Linked DNA regions of Caldimonas thermodepolymerans. The protein of the gene in region 1 interacts with the protein of each later gene in a pairwise test. Links are inferred from orthologs where the notes say so. Each region holds a gene or a part of one and is shown on either strand. Other genes may lie near its edges.

The links. The genes of interacting proteins can lie anywhere in the genome.
Region 2: the proteins of IS481_RS01775 (region 1) and trkA interact in binary tests that used the Escherichia coli proteins (3 or more experiments, as listed by UniProt). The link is inferred for Caldimonas thermodepolymerans from one-to-one orthologs.

What each region holds. Positions count from the first base shown.
Region 1 is NZ_CP064338.1:356,254-364,183, forward strand. Bases 2,403-5,191 are described here. They hold IS481_RS01775 (PTS sugar transporter subunit IIA), read right to left. Parts: upstream 4,140-5,191; coding sequence 3,666-4,139; downstream 2,403-3,665. Other genes in these bases: fur (ferric iron uptake transcriptional regulator), read left to right, coding at 2,403-2,659; hprK (HPr(Ser) kinase/phosphatase), read right to left, coding at 2,681-3,631; hpf (ribosome hibernation-promoting factor, HPF/YfiA family), read right to left, coding at 4,374-4,727; IS481_RS01785 (PqiC family protein), read right to left, coding at 4,955-5,191. Outside these bases: leuS (leucine--tRNA ligase), read right to left, coding at 1-542; dapB (4-hydroxy-tetrahydrodipicolinate reductase), read right to left, coding at 698-1,501; IS481_RS01760 (outer membrane protein assembly factor BamE), read right to left, coding at 1,545-2,087; more of fur, read left to right, coding at 2,207-2,402; more of IS481_RS01785, read right to left, coding at 5,192-5,599; IS481_RS01790 (MlaD family protein), read right to left, coding at 5,596-6,561; IS481_RS01795 (ABC transporter ATP-binding protein), read right to left, coding at 6,558-7,316; IS481_RS01800 (MlaE family ABC transporter permease), read right to left, coding at 7,331-7,930. UniProt on the Escherichia coli protein: Seems to have a role in regulating nitrogen assimilation.
Region 2 is NZ_CP064338.1:617,613-623,440, reverse strand. What follows is about bases 167-3,090. They hold trkA (Trk system potassium transporter TrkA), read right to left. Parts: upstream 2,391-3,090; coding sequence 942-2,390; downstream 167-941. Other genes in these bases: IS481_RS03030 (type III pantothenate kinase), read right to left, coding at 2,437-3,090; IS481_RS03040 (TrkH family potassium uptake protein), read right to left, coding at 167-920. In the rest of the region: more of IS481_RS03040, read right to left, coding at 1-166; more of IS481_RS03030, read right to left, coding at 3,091-3,213; IS481_RS03025 (hypothetical protein), read right to left, coding at 3,293-3,550; IS481_RS03020 (hypothetical protein), read right to left, coding at 3,562-3,822; fused isobutyryl-CoA mutase/GTPase IcmF, read left to right, coding at 4,029-5,828. UniProt on the Escherichia coli protein: Part of the constitutive potassium transport systems TrkG and TrkH. May regulate the transport activity of TrkG and TrkH systems. Binds to NAD(+) and NADH.

The DNA of each region.
Region 1 (7,930 bases):
CAGCCGCGCCCGTCGATGACCTGCTCGTTGGCCAGCACGGTCTGGTCCACCGGGTCCCAGTTGACGACCTGGGTCTTGCGGTAGGCGATGCCCTTCTCGAGCATCTTCAGGAACAGCCACTGGTTCCACTTGTAGTAGCTGGGATCGCAGGTGGCGATCTCGCGCGACCAGTCGATCGCCAGACCCATCGCCTGCATCTGCTTCTTCATGTAGGCGATGTTGTCGTAGGTCCACTTGGCCGGCGGCACGCCGTTCTTCAGCGCCGCGTTCTCCGCCGGCAGGCCGAAGGCATCCCAGCCCATCGGCATCAGCACGTTGTAGCCGTTCATGCGCAGGTAGCGCGTCAACATGTCGTTGATCGTGTAGTTGCGCACGTGGCCCATGTGCAGCTTGCCCGAGGGGTAGGGCAGCATCGAACAGGCGTAGAACTTCTTCTTGTTCGTGTCTTCGGTGACGCGGTAGGCGTCACGGGCCTGCCAGTCGGCCTGGGCGTCGGCTTCCACCTGGCGGTGGTCGTAAACGGGGAGTTGTCGGGTGTTCATGGGGCGTGGCGCCCGGCGTGAGGCGGGCGCAGGTCCTGCTTCGTGCAAGGAAAAAGGGGGTGGCCGATTATAGGAACCGGGCCTGCGCCGCGGGCCGGGCGCCGGCGGCCGCGGCAGGGGGCGGCACCCGGCGGGCGCCGGGCGGGGGCCGGTCGTCAGGCCATGCCCAGCACGTGGTCCATGCCGTACAGGCCGCAGGCCTTGCCGGCCAGGAAGCGCACCGCGCGCAGGCTGCCCTGGGCGTAGGTGGCGCGGCTGGACGACTTGTGGGTGATCTCGATGCGCTCGCCGGTGCCGGCGAACAGCACGGTGTGGTCGCCGACGATGTCGCCGCCGCGCACCGTCGCGAAGCCGATCGTCGACGGGTCGCGCTCGCCGGTCACGCCCTCGCGGCCGTAGACCGCGCACTGCTTGAGGTCGCGGCCCAGCGCCGCGGCCACCACCTCGCCCATCTTCAGCGCGGTGCCGCTCGGCGCGTCGACCTTGTGGCGGTGGTGGGCCTCGATGATCTCGATGTCGTAGCCCTCCTTCAGCGCGCGGGCGGCCACGTCCAGCAGCTTGAGCACCACGTTGACGCCCACGCTCATGTTGGGCGCCATCACGACCGCCACGTCGCGCGCGATCGCGGCGATCTCGGCCTTCTGCTCGTCGGAGAAGCCGGTGGTGCCGATCACCGCCTTCACGCCGGCGGCGCGGCAGGCGCGCAGGTGGGCCATCGTGCCCTCGGGGCGGGTGAAGTCGATCAGGTAGTCGGCCTGCGCCAGCGCGGCGGGGATGTCCGCGCTGATGGCCACCCCGGTGGCCTGGCCCAGGAAGGCGCCGGCGTCCTGCCCCAGGGCGGGGCTGTCGGGGCGGTCGAGGGCGGCCACGAGCTGGCAGTCGTCGGCGGCCAGCACGGCCTCGATCAGCATGCGGCCCATGCGGCCGGAGCTTCCGGCAATGGCGATACGGTGGGTCATGGTGGAGACGCTCGCGTAGGACGGGTCAGGGAAGGGAGGCGGCTCAGCCGCCGGAGGGTTCCAGCGGCGGGTAGCTGCGCAGCGGCGCCGGCGGGGGCGTCTCCTCGGCCGGGCGCGGCGCGGGCGCCGGCAGGGCCTTGAGCTGTTCCTCGGTCAGCGCCAGCTGCGGCACCTTGCGCGAGCGCTTGAAGGTGTCGATCGAGTCGACGAACTCCTTCTCGCTCGGCAGGTCGTCGGCCTCCAGGCGGGTGAGCTGCTCGCCGTCGAACCAGGCGGTGACCCGGCGCCGCTGCGGCTGCGCGCCCTGGCGCCGGATCGTGAACAGGTAGTCCCAGCGGTCGGCGTGGAAGATGTCGGTCAGCAGCGGCGAGCCGAGGATGTCGCGCACCTGGGTGCGGCTCATGCCCGGCCGGATCGCGGCGGCCATCTCCCGCGTGACCACGTTGCCCTGCACCACCTCGACGCGGTAGGGGGTGATGACGCCCAGGAAGTTGTCTTCGGTGGACTGCAGCGAGCTGCAGGCCGCGAGGCTGCCCAGGGTGACGGCCAGACCGGCCCGGCAGGCCCAACTGAGGATGAGGGACATACTGTAGGGATATGGGAGCTTGAGGTAAGGCAAAGCCCGCAACCTCGATATGATGCGCGGATTCTACCGGCGGGCTGCTGCACCGGCAGCCAGCGGGCCGGATGCGGACGGAGCCGCCCATGACCAACGTCGACGAACTCAAGAGCAGCGGCCTGAAGGCCACCTTGCCCCGCCTGAAGATTCTCGAGGTCTTCCAGACCAGCAAGCAACGCCACATGACGGCGGAAGACGTCTACAAGGCCCTGCTGTCCGACGGGTCGGACATCGGCCTGGCCACCGTCTACCGCGTGCTGATGCAGTTCGAGCAGGCGGGCCTGCTGTCGCGCAACCACTTCGAACCCGGCAAGGCGGTCTTCGAGCTCAACGAAGGCAAGCACCACGACCACCTGGTGTGCGTGTCCTGCGGGCGCGTCGAGGAGTTCTACGACGCCGAGATCGAGCGTCGCCAGCAGGAAATCGCCAAGGAACGCGGCTACGAGCTGCAGGACCATTCGCTGTCGCTGTACGTGGTGTGCAGCGACTGCAAGGGCAAGGGCGGCAACGCGCTGCACCATCACCACGGCGAGCGCTGACCCCGGCCGGCCCGCCGGCGGCTACTCGCCGCGCAGCATCGCGCGCTGGTGGCGCTCGATGAACTCCTTGTAGGTGTCGATGCCGCGCAGCTGCAGGATGGTGTTGCGCACCGCGGCCTCGACCAGCACGGCCAGGTTGCGCCCGGCGTCCACCGCGATCACCACCTTGCGGATCGGCACGCCCAGGATCTCCTCGTACAGCGGCTCGTGCGGCAGGCGCTCGAAGTCGCGCTCGAGCGTGTCCTTGCGCACCAGGTGCACGATCAGCTTCAGGCGCATCTTCCGCCGCACCGCGGTTTCGCCGAAGATGGCCTTGATGTCGAGCAGGCCGATGCCGCGCACCTCGAGCAGGTTCATCAGCAGCTCGGGGCAGCGGCCCTCGATCGCGGTCTGCGAGACGCGGTAGAAGTCGACCGCGTCGTCGGCCACCAGGCCGTTGCCGCGCGAGATCAGCTCCAGCCCCAGCTCGCTCTTGCCCAGCCCCGATTCGCCGGTCAGCAGCACGCCCAGCCCGAGGATGTCCATGAACACCCCGTGCCGCGTGGTGCGCTCGGCGAAGTGCATCGCCAGGTAGCTGCGCAGCACGTCGATCACGAAGCCGGCCGACTCCTGCGTGACGAACAGGGGGATCTCGGCGCGGTCGCACATCGCGACCAGCTGGTCCGGCGGCGTCTGGCCGTCGGCCACCACCACGACCGGCGGCTCCAGCGTGACGATGCGGGCGATGCGCCGCGCCTGGTCTTCCGGCGAGTCCGCGCTCAGGTAGCGCACCTCGCGGTGGCCGACGATCTGTACCCGGTAGGGGTGGATGTAGTTCAGGTAGCCGACCAGGTCGGCGGCGGACTGGGCGTCGCGCACGGCCACCTCGTCGAAGCGGCGCTCGGGGTGCGCGTGGCCGGCGATCCAGTGCCACTTCAGCGTGGACCGCTGGGCTTCGAACAGGGCCTCGGCGCTGATGACGGTCGGTTTCAAGCGGCGCGGGGCGGGCAGTCGTGAAGCAGGACGCTCAGGCCACGGCCTGCTTCATCGGCTCCCAGGATGCAATCAGTTCGTGGACCTTCGCTGCGTCGGGCTCGGTCTTCAGGCGCTCGCGCAGCTCCCGATCGGACAGCAGTTCCGCGATCTCGGACAGGATCTCGAGATGGCGCTGCGTCGCCGCTTCCGGCACCAGCAGGAAGAACAGCAGGCTGACCGGTTCGTCGTCAGGGGCATCGAAGGGGATGGGCTGCTGCACGCGCAGCACCGCGGCATGCGGGTTCTTCAGCCCCTTGATGCGGCCGTGCGGAATCGCCACCCCGTGTCCCAGCCCGGTGGAGCCCAGGCGCTCGCGCGCAAACAGGTTGTCGGTGACCGTCGCCCGGGCGATGGAGAGGGTGTTCTCGAACAGCAAGCCCGCGTGCTCGAAAGCGCGCTTCTTGCTCGTGGCGTCCACATTCACCAGCACGTTGCTGGGCGGCAGGATGGGAGCGAGGCGGTTCATCGGATCACGGCACCGGTTCGGAGGCTGGCCGGTACGGCTCCAGTTACAAGGCGTTGCATTATAGGAAAGCAGCATTGCGGGCCTGCCGGACCTTCCGGCGGGCGCCGCGTGCCAGTCCGGACGATTGTGCTCCCCTTGTTGCGTTGCAGCAAGCGGCCTGTATGGCAACTGTCACAAATGACAAGGCGGCCTCCCGGGCCGCCTTGTCGCTGGAATGGGGAATCAGCTGCTTGCTTACTGGGGGGCCTCCGTGACCGCGCCGTTCAGGCGCTTGGGCGACTCATGGTGATGCTCCTGCAGCCGCGCCTTGTGCTTGATGACCTGGCGATCGAGCTTGTCCATCAGCTGGTCGATCGCGGCGTAGAGATCCTCGTGGGCGGATTCGCAGTAAATGTCCTTTCCCTTCACGCGGACGTTGACTTCGGCCTTCTGCCGACGTTCCTTCTCCTTCAGCTTCTCAACGCTCAACATCACGTTGATGTCCACCACCTGGTCGAAGTGCCGGGTCACCCGGTCCAGCTTGGTGAGCACATACTCTCGCAGGGCGGGCGTGACCTCCAGGTGGTGGCCGCTGATCGTCAGATTCATAAGTCCTCCTTTCCGAAGGGTTGAGGAAGCGACGTCGCAAGGCCAGTGTGCCCCTGCGGGGAGGGGGTGGCAAGCCGGCAAGGGGATTCCCCGGGGCGGGCTTGTCCCTGATCAACAAAGCGCCCCGATTCGGGGCATCATCTGCGTTTGACCCGGCTGCTGCGGCGCATACTTTCCCTTTCTGCGCCCCGGGGCGCCGCCAGCCCGATGCGTGCTTCGGCGCGGGGTCAGCGCGGGGTGCCGCGCGAGGCTTCCAGCTCGGCGGCGGCGGCGCGCGCGACCTGCTGCAGTAGCTGCGCCATGGCCTGCGCCTGCCCTTCGGGCGTGTCCGCGCCGACCGCCAGGGCCTCGCGGTGCACCGTGGTGCGCAGCAGGCGCTGCGGGGCGGCGGGCGCGGCGATCGAGATGCGCGCCTCCCCGTGCACGGTGCGGGCCGCGCGGTCGTAGTCGAACGACGCCAGCTCCACCTTCAGCAGGCGCTCGTCGGGGCCCGACGGGCAGTCCGATTCGCACACCACCCAGCCCGGCAGCGCGGCGCGCAGGCCGGCGACCAGATGGCGGCTCGCGCCGACGTCGATGCGCTCGGCCCAGGCCACATGCGGCCATTCCTCCAGCGTGCTGCTGCCGCTGCGGTAGCGCACGCGGCGCGACTGCAGGTATTCGGGCAGCGCGATGCGGCGCACCACCACGACCGGCCCAGGGGCCATGGTCGGCGTGGCGGCCGCCGGCGGGGTGGGCGGCAGCGTCAGCAGCGTGGCGGCCGGTCGCGGACCGGCGCAGGCGCCCAGCAGCGCGAGCAGGGCGGCGCAGGCCGCGAGGCGCAGCGGGCGCCGCCGCGGGGCGGGCAGGGGCGTGGCAGAGGCGTGGGTCATGGTGTGTCGTTGCCAAAGATCACGGCGTTGGGCCGCTCCTCGAGCACTTCGCTCCAGGTGCGCAGGCTGCGCGCGGCCTGCGCGAGGTCGCGCACCGCGCCGTCCAGGTCGGCGCGCAGCGGCGCGCCCGGGGCGGCCATCTCGCTGACGCGGTCGATCGCGGTCTGAGCGGATTCGGCCGCACGCCGGGCGGCCTGCAGCGTGGCAGCCAGCTCGGTCTGCAGCTGCTGCACGGTCTGGCCCGAGTCCTGCGCGAGGCGGGTCATCGCGCGCAGCGTGGCCTGGGTGTCGGCCTGCACGGCGACCAGCGCGGCCGAGGCGGTGCGCAGCGTCGAGCGCGCCTCGTCCACGGTCTGCGCGATCGCGCCGGCGGTGGTGTCCAGGCTGCCCTGCGTGGCCGCGAGCGTCTGCTGCAGCGTGCGCAGCGTGTCGCGCAGGTCCTGCACCGTCTCGCGCAGCGGCAGCTCGGCCACCTGGTCGATCAGGGCGTCGAAGCGGTCGCCGAGCGCGGGGATCTCCGGCACGCCGCCCCCGCCGGCCAGCACCGCCGGGGTGTCGGGCGCGAAGTCGAGTTCGATGTACTTCTGGCCGGTCACGAAGCTCTGCGCCAGCAACCGTGCGCGCAGCCCCCGTTGCACCAGCGCGGGCAGGTCCAGCTCGGCGTCCTTGCCGCCGCCCGAGTACTGCACGGCGTCGGGGCGCAGCGAGACGTAGACCGGGATGCGGGCGTTCAGCGTGGCGTCGTCGACCTCGATGCCGATCGATTCGACGCGCCCGACCGGCACGCCGCGGAAGGTGACGGGCGCGCCGACGTACAGGCCGTTGACGCTGCCCTTGAAGTAGACCGCGGCACGCAGTTCCTGGTGGAACAGCGCGTTGCCGCTCAACCAGATGATGCCGATCACCAGCAGCACCAGGGCGCCGATGACGAAGCTGCCGACGAGCAGGGCGTGACGTTTCATGGGGTGGTTGCAGGCTGCGGCGGGGCGGCCGGTTCCTCGCGGCGGAGGAAGGCGCGCACCGTCGGGTGGGTGGCTTGTTCGCGCAGGGCGCGCGGGCTGCCGTGCGCGATCGGATGGCGGCTGTCGGCGTCGAGGAAGATGCCGTCGTCGGCCACCGCGAACAGGCTGGGCAGTTCGTGGCTGACCATCACGATCGCGGCGCCGGTGCGCTCGCGCACCTCGAGGATCAGGTCGTCCAGGCGCTTCGAGCTGATCGGGTCCAGCCCGGCCGAGGGTTCGTCGAGGAACAGCAGCTGCGGCTCGGCGGCCAGCGCGCGCGCCAGGCCGGCGCGCTTCTTCATGCCGCCGCTGATGTCGGACGGGTAGTAGCCGGCGAAGCGCTCCAGCCCGACCCAGGCCAGCACCTCGCGCGCGCGGGCCTCGCGCTGCTTCGCGTCGAGCCGGGTGTGCTGTTCCAGCGGCAGGCAGACGTTTTCCAGCAGGGTCATCGAGGACCACAGCGCGCCGCTCTGGAACAGCATGCCGAAGCGCCGGCGGATGGTCGCGCGCGTGGCCTCGTCGGCGCTCCAGTAGTCGGTGCCGTCGTACTCGACCCGGCCGGCGGCCGGTCGCAGCAGCCCGACCAGGTGCTTGAGCAGCGTGCTCTTGCCGCAGCCGCTGCCGCCCATCACCGCGAAGATGGTGCCCGGCTGCACGTCGAAGGCGATGTCGCGCTGGATCAGCCGGTCGCCGAAGCGCATCTCGAGGTCACGCACGCACAGTCGCATGGCTATACCCCCAGGGCGTTCGCGCACACCGCGAACACCGCGTCCAGCGCGATGATGCCGACGATGCTGAACACCACCGAACGGGTGGTCGCCAGGCCGACGCCCGCGGCGTTGCGCTGCGCGTGCAGGCCGAAGTAGCAGCCGGTCATCGCGACCAGCGCGCCGAACACGAAGGACTTGACCAGCCCGAGGTTGACGTGCGCCCAGGACAGCGCCTGGAAGGTGCGCTCGAAGTAGGCCGCCGGGGCGAGGTCGAGCATGCCCACGCCGACCAGCATGCCGCCCACCAGCCCGGTGGCGCAGCCGTAGACGTACAGCAGCGGCATCATCAGCAGCAGGGCAAGCACGCGCGGCACGACCAGGTAGTCCACCGCGGGCAGCCCCACCACCTCCAGCGCGTCGATTTCCTCGTTGGCCTGCATCGTGGCCAGTTCGGCAGCAAATGCCGCACCCGTGCGGCCGGCCATCACGACGGCGGTGATCACTGCGGCCATCTCGCGCGCGACGGCGATGCCGACCAGGTCGGCGACGTAGATGCCGGCGCCGAACTTGACCAGCTGCACCGCGCCGACGAAGGCCAGGATCGCGCCGACCAGGACGTT
Region 2 (5,828 bases), 260 kb from region 1 along the record:
AGCCACGGGTCGCCGTAGGTGCCCTTGACCAGCAGCAGCGCGGCGACGACCAGGCTCGCGCCGACCAGCACGCCGATCGTGGCGCGCACCTCGACGTCGCCGAAGACGCGCTCCAGCGAGCGCTTGCGCAGCGCGATGAAGTACAGCGCGAAGTTGCAGCTGGAGATCAGCATGAACACCACCGCGGCCCACTCCAGCAGCGGCGAGCGGAAGTGGGCGAAGCTCGCGTCATGCGACGACAGCCCGCCCAGGCTGACCGTCGTGAACATGTGCATCCAGGCATCCAGCCAGCACATGCCGCCGAGCCGGTAGACGCTCACGCAGGCCAGCGACAGGATCAGGTACACCGTCCACAGCCCCTTGGCCGTCTCGGTGATGCGCGGCGTGAGCTTGGCGTCCTTCAGCGGCCCGGCCGCCTCGGCCTTGAACAGCTGGCTGCCGCCCACGCCCAGCAGCGGCAGGATCGCCACCGCCAGCACCAGGATGCCCATGCCGCCCAGCCATTGCAGGAAGCAGCGCCACAGGTTGATCGAGGGCGGCAGCCGGTCCAGCCCGGTCAGCACGGTCGCCCCGGTGGTCGTCAGCCCCGACATGGCCTCGAAGTAGGCGTCGGTGAACGACAGCGGCAGGCCGGCGCGGCGGAAGTACAGCAGCAGCGGCATGCTGGCGAACAGCGGCAGCAGCGTCCACGCCAGTGACACCAGCAGCACGCCGTCGCGCGGCTGCAGCTCGCGCCGCTGGCGCAGCGTGACGATCCACATCGCCAGGCCGCAGGCGAAGGTGATCCCGGCGGACCAGTAGTAGGCCTGCAGCGCGTGCTCGTCGCCGCGCCATGCCACGCCGAGCGGCACCAGCATCGCGAGGCCGAAGTACATGACGATGACGCCTAGGATCCCGAGGACGGGCAGCAGCGATTGCATAGATCGAGGAAGGACAACCCGTCAGAGGAAGGTGGCGCTGACCTGGAACAGCTTTTCGACCTCGCGCACGTCGCGCTTGCGCGGCAGGAACACGATGACGTGGTCGTTGGACTCGATCACCGTGTCGCTGCGCGGGATCAGCACGCGGGCCTCGCGGCGGCGCTTCTCGCGCTCCTCCGGCGGCATCTCGCCTTCCGGCCCGGGCAGGCCGCGCACGATGGCGCCGATCTGCGCGCCCTTGGGCAGCTTGAGCTCGCCGACGCTGCGGCCCACGACCTTGGAGACGTGCCGGTCGCCGCGCGCGACCGCTTCCAGTGCCTCGGCCGCGCCGCGCCGCAGGCTGTGCACCGCCTCGACGTCGCCGCGCCGCACGTGCGCGAGCAGCTCGCCGATCACCGCCTGCGCGGGCGACAGCGCGATGTCGATCTCGGTGCCCTGCACCAGGTCGGCGTAGGCCTTGCGGTTGATCAGCGCCAGCACCCGGCGCGCGCCCATGCGCTTGGCCAGCAGGCAGGACATGATGTTGTCCTCGTCGTCGTTGGTCAGCGCGAGGAACAGGTCCATGTCCTGGACGTTCTCCTCGACCAGCAGCTCCTCGTCGGTGGAGTCGCCGCGCAGCACCAGCGTGTCGGCCGACAGCTGCGAGGCGAGGTATTCGCAGCGCAGCGGGTCCTGCTCGATCAGCTTGACGCGGTAGTCCTTCTGCAGCAGGCGCGCCAGGCGCAGGCCGACCCGCCCGCCGCCGGCGATCATCAGGCGCCGCACCGGGCGCTCGCGGCGCCGCAGCGATTCCAGCACCGTGCGGATGTGGCGGGTGTCGGCCAGCACGAACACCTCGTCGCCCGGCTCGATGCGCGTCGAACCCTCGCAGACGATCTGCCGGTCCGGCCCCTCGGCCTCGCGCCGGTAGATCGAGACGATGCGCATCTCGACGTCGGGCACCAGGCTCGGCAGCTCCGAGATCGTGTGCCGCACCAGCGGGCCGCCGGAGATCGCGCGCACCGCGATCAGGCTGACCAGCCCGTCGGCGAACTCCAGCACCTGCAGCGCCTCGGGGTACTCGATCAGCTTGCGGATGTAGCGGGTCAGCGAGGCTTCCGGGCAGATCACCCGGTCCACCGCGAAGCCGGTGCGGCCCATCAGCGGCGAGCCGTCGACGAACTCGGGCGAGCGCACCCGCGCGATGGTCTTCGGGATGCCGAAGACGTCGTGCGCGATCTTGCAGGTGACCAGGTTGGTCTCGTCCAGCGGGGCGCAGGCGATCAGCATGTCCGCGTCCTGGGCGCCCGCTTCCTGCAGGACCGAAGGCTGGATGCCGTTGCCCACCACGCCGCGCAGGTCCATGCGGTCCTGCAGCTCGCGCACGCGCCGCGGGTCGGTGTCGATCACCGTGATGTCGTTGCGCTCGGACACCAGGCTTTCGGCGACGCTCTCGCCGACGCGTCCGGCGCCGAGGATCAGGATGTTCATGGCTGCGGATTATCCGCAACCGCCGCACCTTCTGCGGGCAACCCCCTCAGCGCCGCACCCGCTCGATGGCGCGCTGCTCCGCGATGCGCAGCAGGCCGTCGAAGATCAGCGACTCGACCAGCCGGAACGGCACCGTCAGGTACGGCGCCATCTTCCAGCCGGCCCCGCCGGTCAGCAGGCACACCGGCTCGGCGCCGCAGCGCTGCTCCAGGCTGCGGTACATGCGCTCGATCGCGCCGGCGATCGCGTAGGTGCCGCCGCTGGTCAGTGCATCGCTGGTGTTGGTGGGGAAGTCGCGCACCTCGCCGGTGGGCACGTGCAGCCCGGCGGTGCCGCTTTCCAGGGCGCGCAGCATGATGCCGTGCCCGGGCAGGATCAGGCCGCCGAGGAACTTGCCCTGCGCATCGACCGCGTCGACCGTGACGGCGGTACCCACCATCACCACCAGCGTCGGGCGCGGCGGGCCTTCGTTGAGGACGTGCCAGCGCGCCCCGATCATCGCCACCCACCGGTCGGCGCCCAGCCGCGCCGGATGGTCATAGCCGTTGAGCACGCCGGCTTCCTGGGCGCTGGCAATCACCCAGCTCGGGTGCACGTCCCACAGCTCGAGCTGCTCCTCGACCCGGTGACGCACCGCCTCGCCGGCCACGCAGCAGCCGAGCACGCTGGTGGGCACCGCCAGGTGCTTCCACTCGCCATCGGCGAGCTGGTCGATGGTCTCGAGGAACGCCGCGCCATGCGCCACCATCCGCGCGCCGGGATGGGCTGCCTCGAACTGCGCCCATTTCAGACGCGTGTTACCGATGTCGATGGCGAGAAACATGTTCGGGCCATTATCCCGAAACTCGCCCGCCGGCGCGCGCTGGCGCGCGCACGCCGCACCGGTCTTGCAGCCGTGGCGCTCAGGGACCGGCGCCCTCCCCCGCGCGGGTGTTGTCCACCGCGCCGCTGACGCCGGCCTCGCTCGCGCAGTGGGCGCAGCAGAAGAAGCCGGACACCGATTCGATCCCGTGCCCGACGATGCGGCAGCCGCAGTGGCTGCACACCGGGGCGAGCTTGTGGATCGCGCATTCGAAGCTGTCGAAGGTATGGCGGCGTCCGGCCATCACCACGTCGAAGGACAGGTGATAGTCGTTGCCGCAGGTCTCGCACCTGGCCATGGCGACTCCCCTCAGTTGCCGAGGCGCCCGCGCGCCAGCGGGTTCCAGCTGCCCACCGGCCCGCGCACCGCGCCGGCACCGGTGCGGTGCAGCCTGTAGACCCAGGCATTGCCCGCACCGAAGCGCCGCCGCGCCCTGCGCCACAGCACCGGGTGGTCGCGGTCCGGCCCGGGCGGCGCATCCAGCGGCGCGGGTTCGGGCGGTTCGGCCGGGTCGGGCGGTGGCACGCCGGGACCGAGCGGGGGTTCGCGATGGGCAGGCAAGGGATGCATCGGCAGCGTCCTGGAGCGACGGCGGGTCGCGGTCGCCTCCCAGCTCCCTTGGCACGTGCCGTGCCAGGCGGATACGGGGTCTTCCGCCTCGTCAGCGCCGGGGCCCTATGGCATGATTGACGTTGACGTAAACGTCAATTCCCTGAACGTCACGTCCAGCAGACAGGCCTCGCGCCCTTTCCCCCAGGACACCAGGAGACCGCCCGATGACCGACCTGTCCGAAGTCAAGGCCCTCGCCGAGTACCGCCCGAAGCACAAGGTGCGCTTCGTCACCGCGGCCTCGCTGTTCGACGGGCACGACGCCTCGATCAACATCATGCGCCGCCTGCTGCAGAGCATGGGTGCCGAGGTCATCCACCTGGGCCACAACCGCTCGGTCGACGAGGTGGTCACGGCCGCGCTGCAGGAAGACGCGCACGGCATCGCGATCAGTTCCTACCAGGGCGGGCACGTCGAGTACTTCAAGTACATGGTGGACCTGCTGCGGCGCCGCGGCGGCGAGCACATCCAGGTGTTCGGCGGCGGTGGCGGCGTGATCGTGCCGGCCGAGATCCGCGAGCTGCAGGCCTACGGCGTCACCCGCATCTACAGTCCCGAGGACGGCCAGCGCATGGGCCTGCAGGGGATGATCGGCGAGATGCTGATGCGCTGCGACCGCGACCTGAGCGAACATGCGCCGCGACGCGTCGAGGCGATCCAGGGCCACGGCGAGGCCGCCTGGCGTGCGCTCGCGCAACTGATCACGGCGCTGGAGAACGGCAGCGCCGACCCGGCGCTGGTGCAGGCCCTGCGCGAGCAGGCCGCCGCGCTGAAGGTGCCGGTGCTCGGCATCACCGGCACGGGCGGCGCCGGCAAGTCCAGCCTCACCGACGAACTGGTGCGGCGCCTGCGCCTGGACCAGGACGACCGCCTGCGCATCGCGGTCATCAGCATCGACCCCTCGCGCCGCAAGAGCGGCGGCGCGCTGCTGGGCGACCGCATCCGCATGAACGCGATCGGCCCGTGGCAGCAGGGCCCGCGCGTGTACATGCGCAGCCTGGCCACGCGCGACTTCGGCAGCGAGATCAGCCAGGCCCTGCCCGACGTGATCGCCGCCTGCAAGGTGGCCGGCTTCGACCTGGTGATCGTGGAGACCTCGGGCATCGGCCAGGGCGATGCCGCCATCGTGCCGCACGTGGACGTGCCGATGTACGTAATGACGCCGGAGTTCGGCGCGGCCAGCCAGCTCGAGAAGATCGACATGCTGGACTTCGCCGAGTTCGTCGCGATCAACAAGTTCGACCGCAAGGGCGCGCTGGACGCGCTGCGCGACGTCGCCAAGCAGGTGCAGCGCAACCGCGAGGCCTTCACGACGCCGCCGGAGCAGATGCCGGTGTTCGGCACCATGGCCAGCCGCTTCAACGACGACGGCGTCACGGCGCTGTACCAGGCGCTGCTGCCGCGCCTGCAGTCGCTGGGCCTGCCCGTGCAGGAAGGCCGCCTGCCGCGCGTCTCGACCCGCCACAGCACCCACCAGACGCCCATCGTGCCGCCGCAGCGCACGCGCTACCTGGCCGAGATCGCCGAGACCGTGCGTGGCTACAAGGCGCGCGTGCGGCGCCAGGCCAAGCTCGCGCGCGAGGTGCAGCAGCTGCGCGAGTCCGCCCGCATGCTGCGCGAGCAGGACCCGCAGGCACCGGTCGAGCACCTGCTGCGCGCCGCCGACGAGCGCGAGGCGCAGCTCGAGGCCCAGGCGCGCAAGCTGCTCGCCCAGTGGCCCGACATGCAGAAGGCCTACGCCGGCGACGAGTACGTCGTGAAGATCCGCGACCGGGAGGTCCGCACGCGGCTGACCCACACCACGCTGTCTGGCAGCAAGATCCGCAAGGTGGTACTGCCGAAGTACGAGGACCACGGCGAGCTGCTCCAGTGGCTGATGCTGGAGAACGTGCCCGGCTCCTTCCCCTACACCGCCGGCGTGTTCGCCTTCAAGCGCGAGAACGAGGACCCGACCCGCATGTTCGCC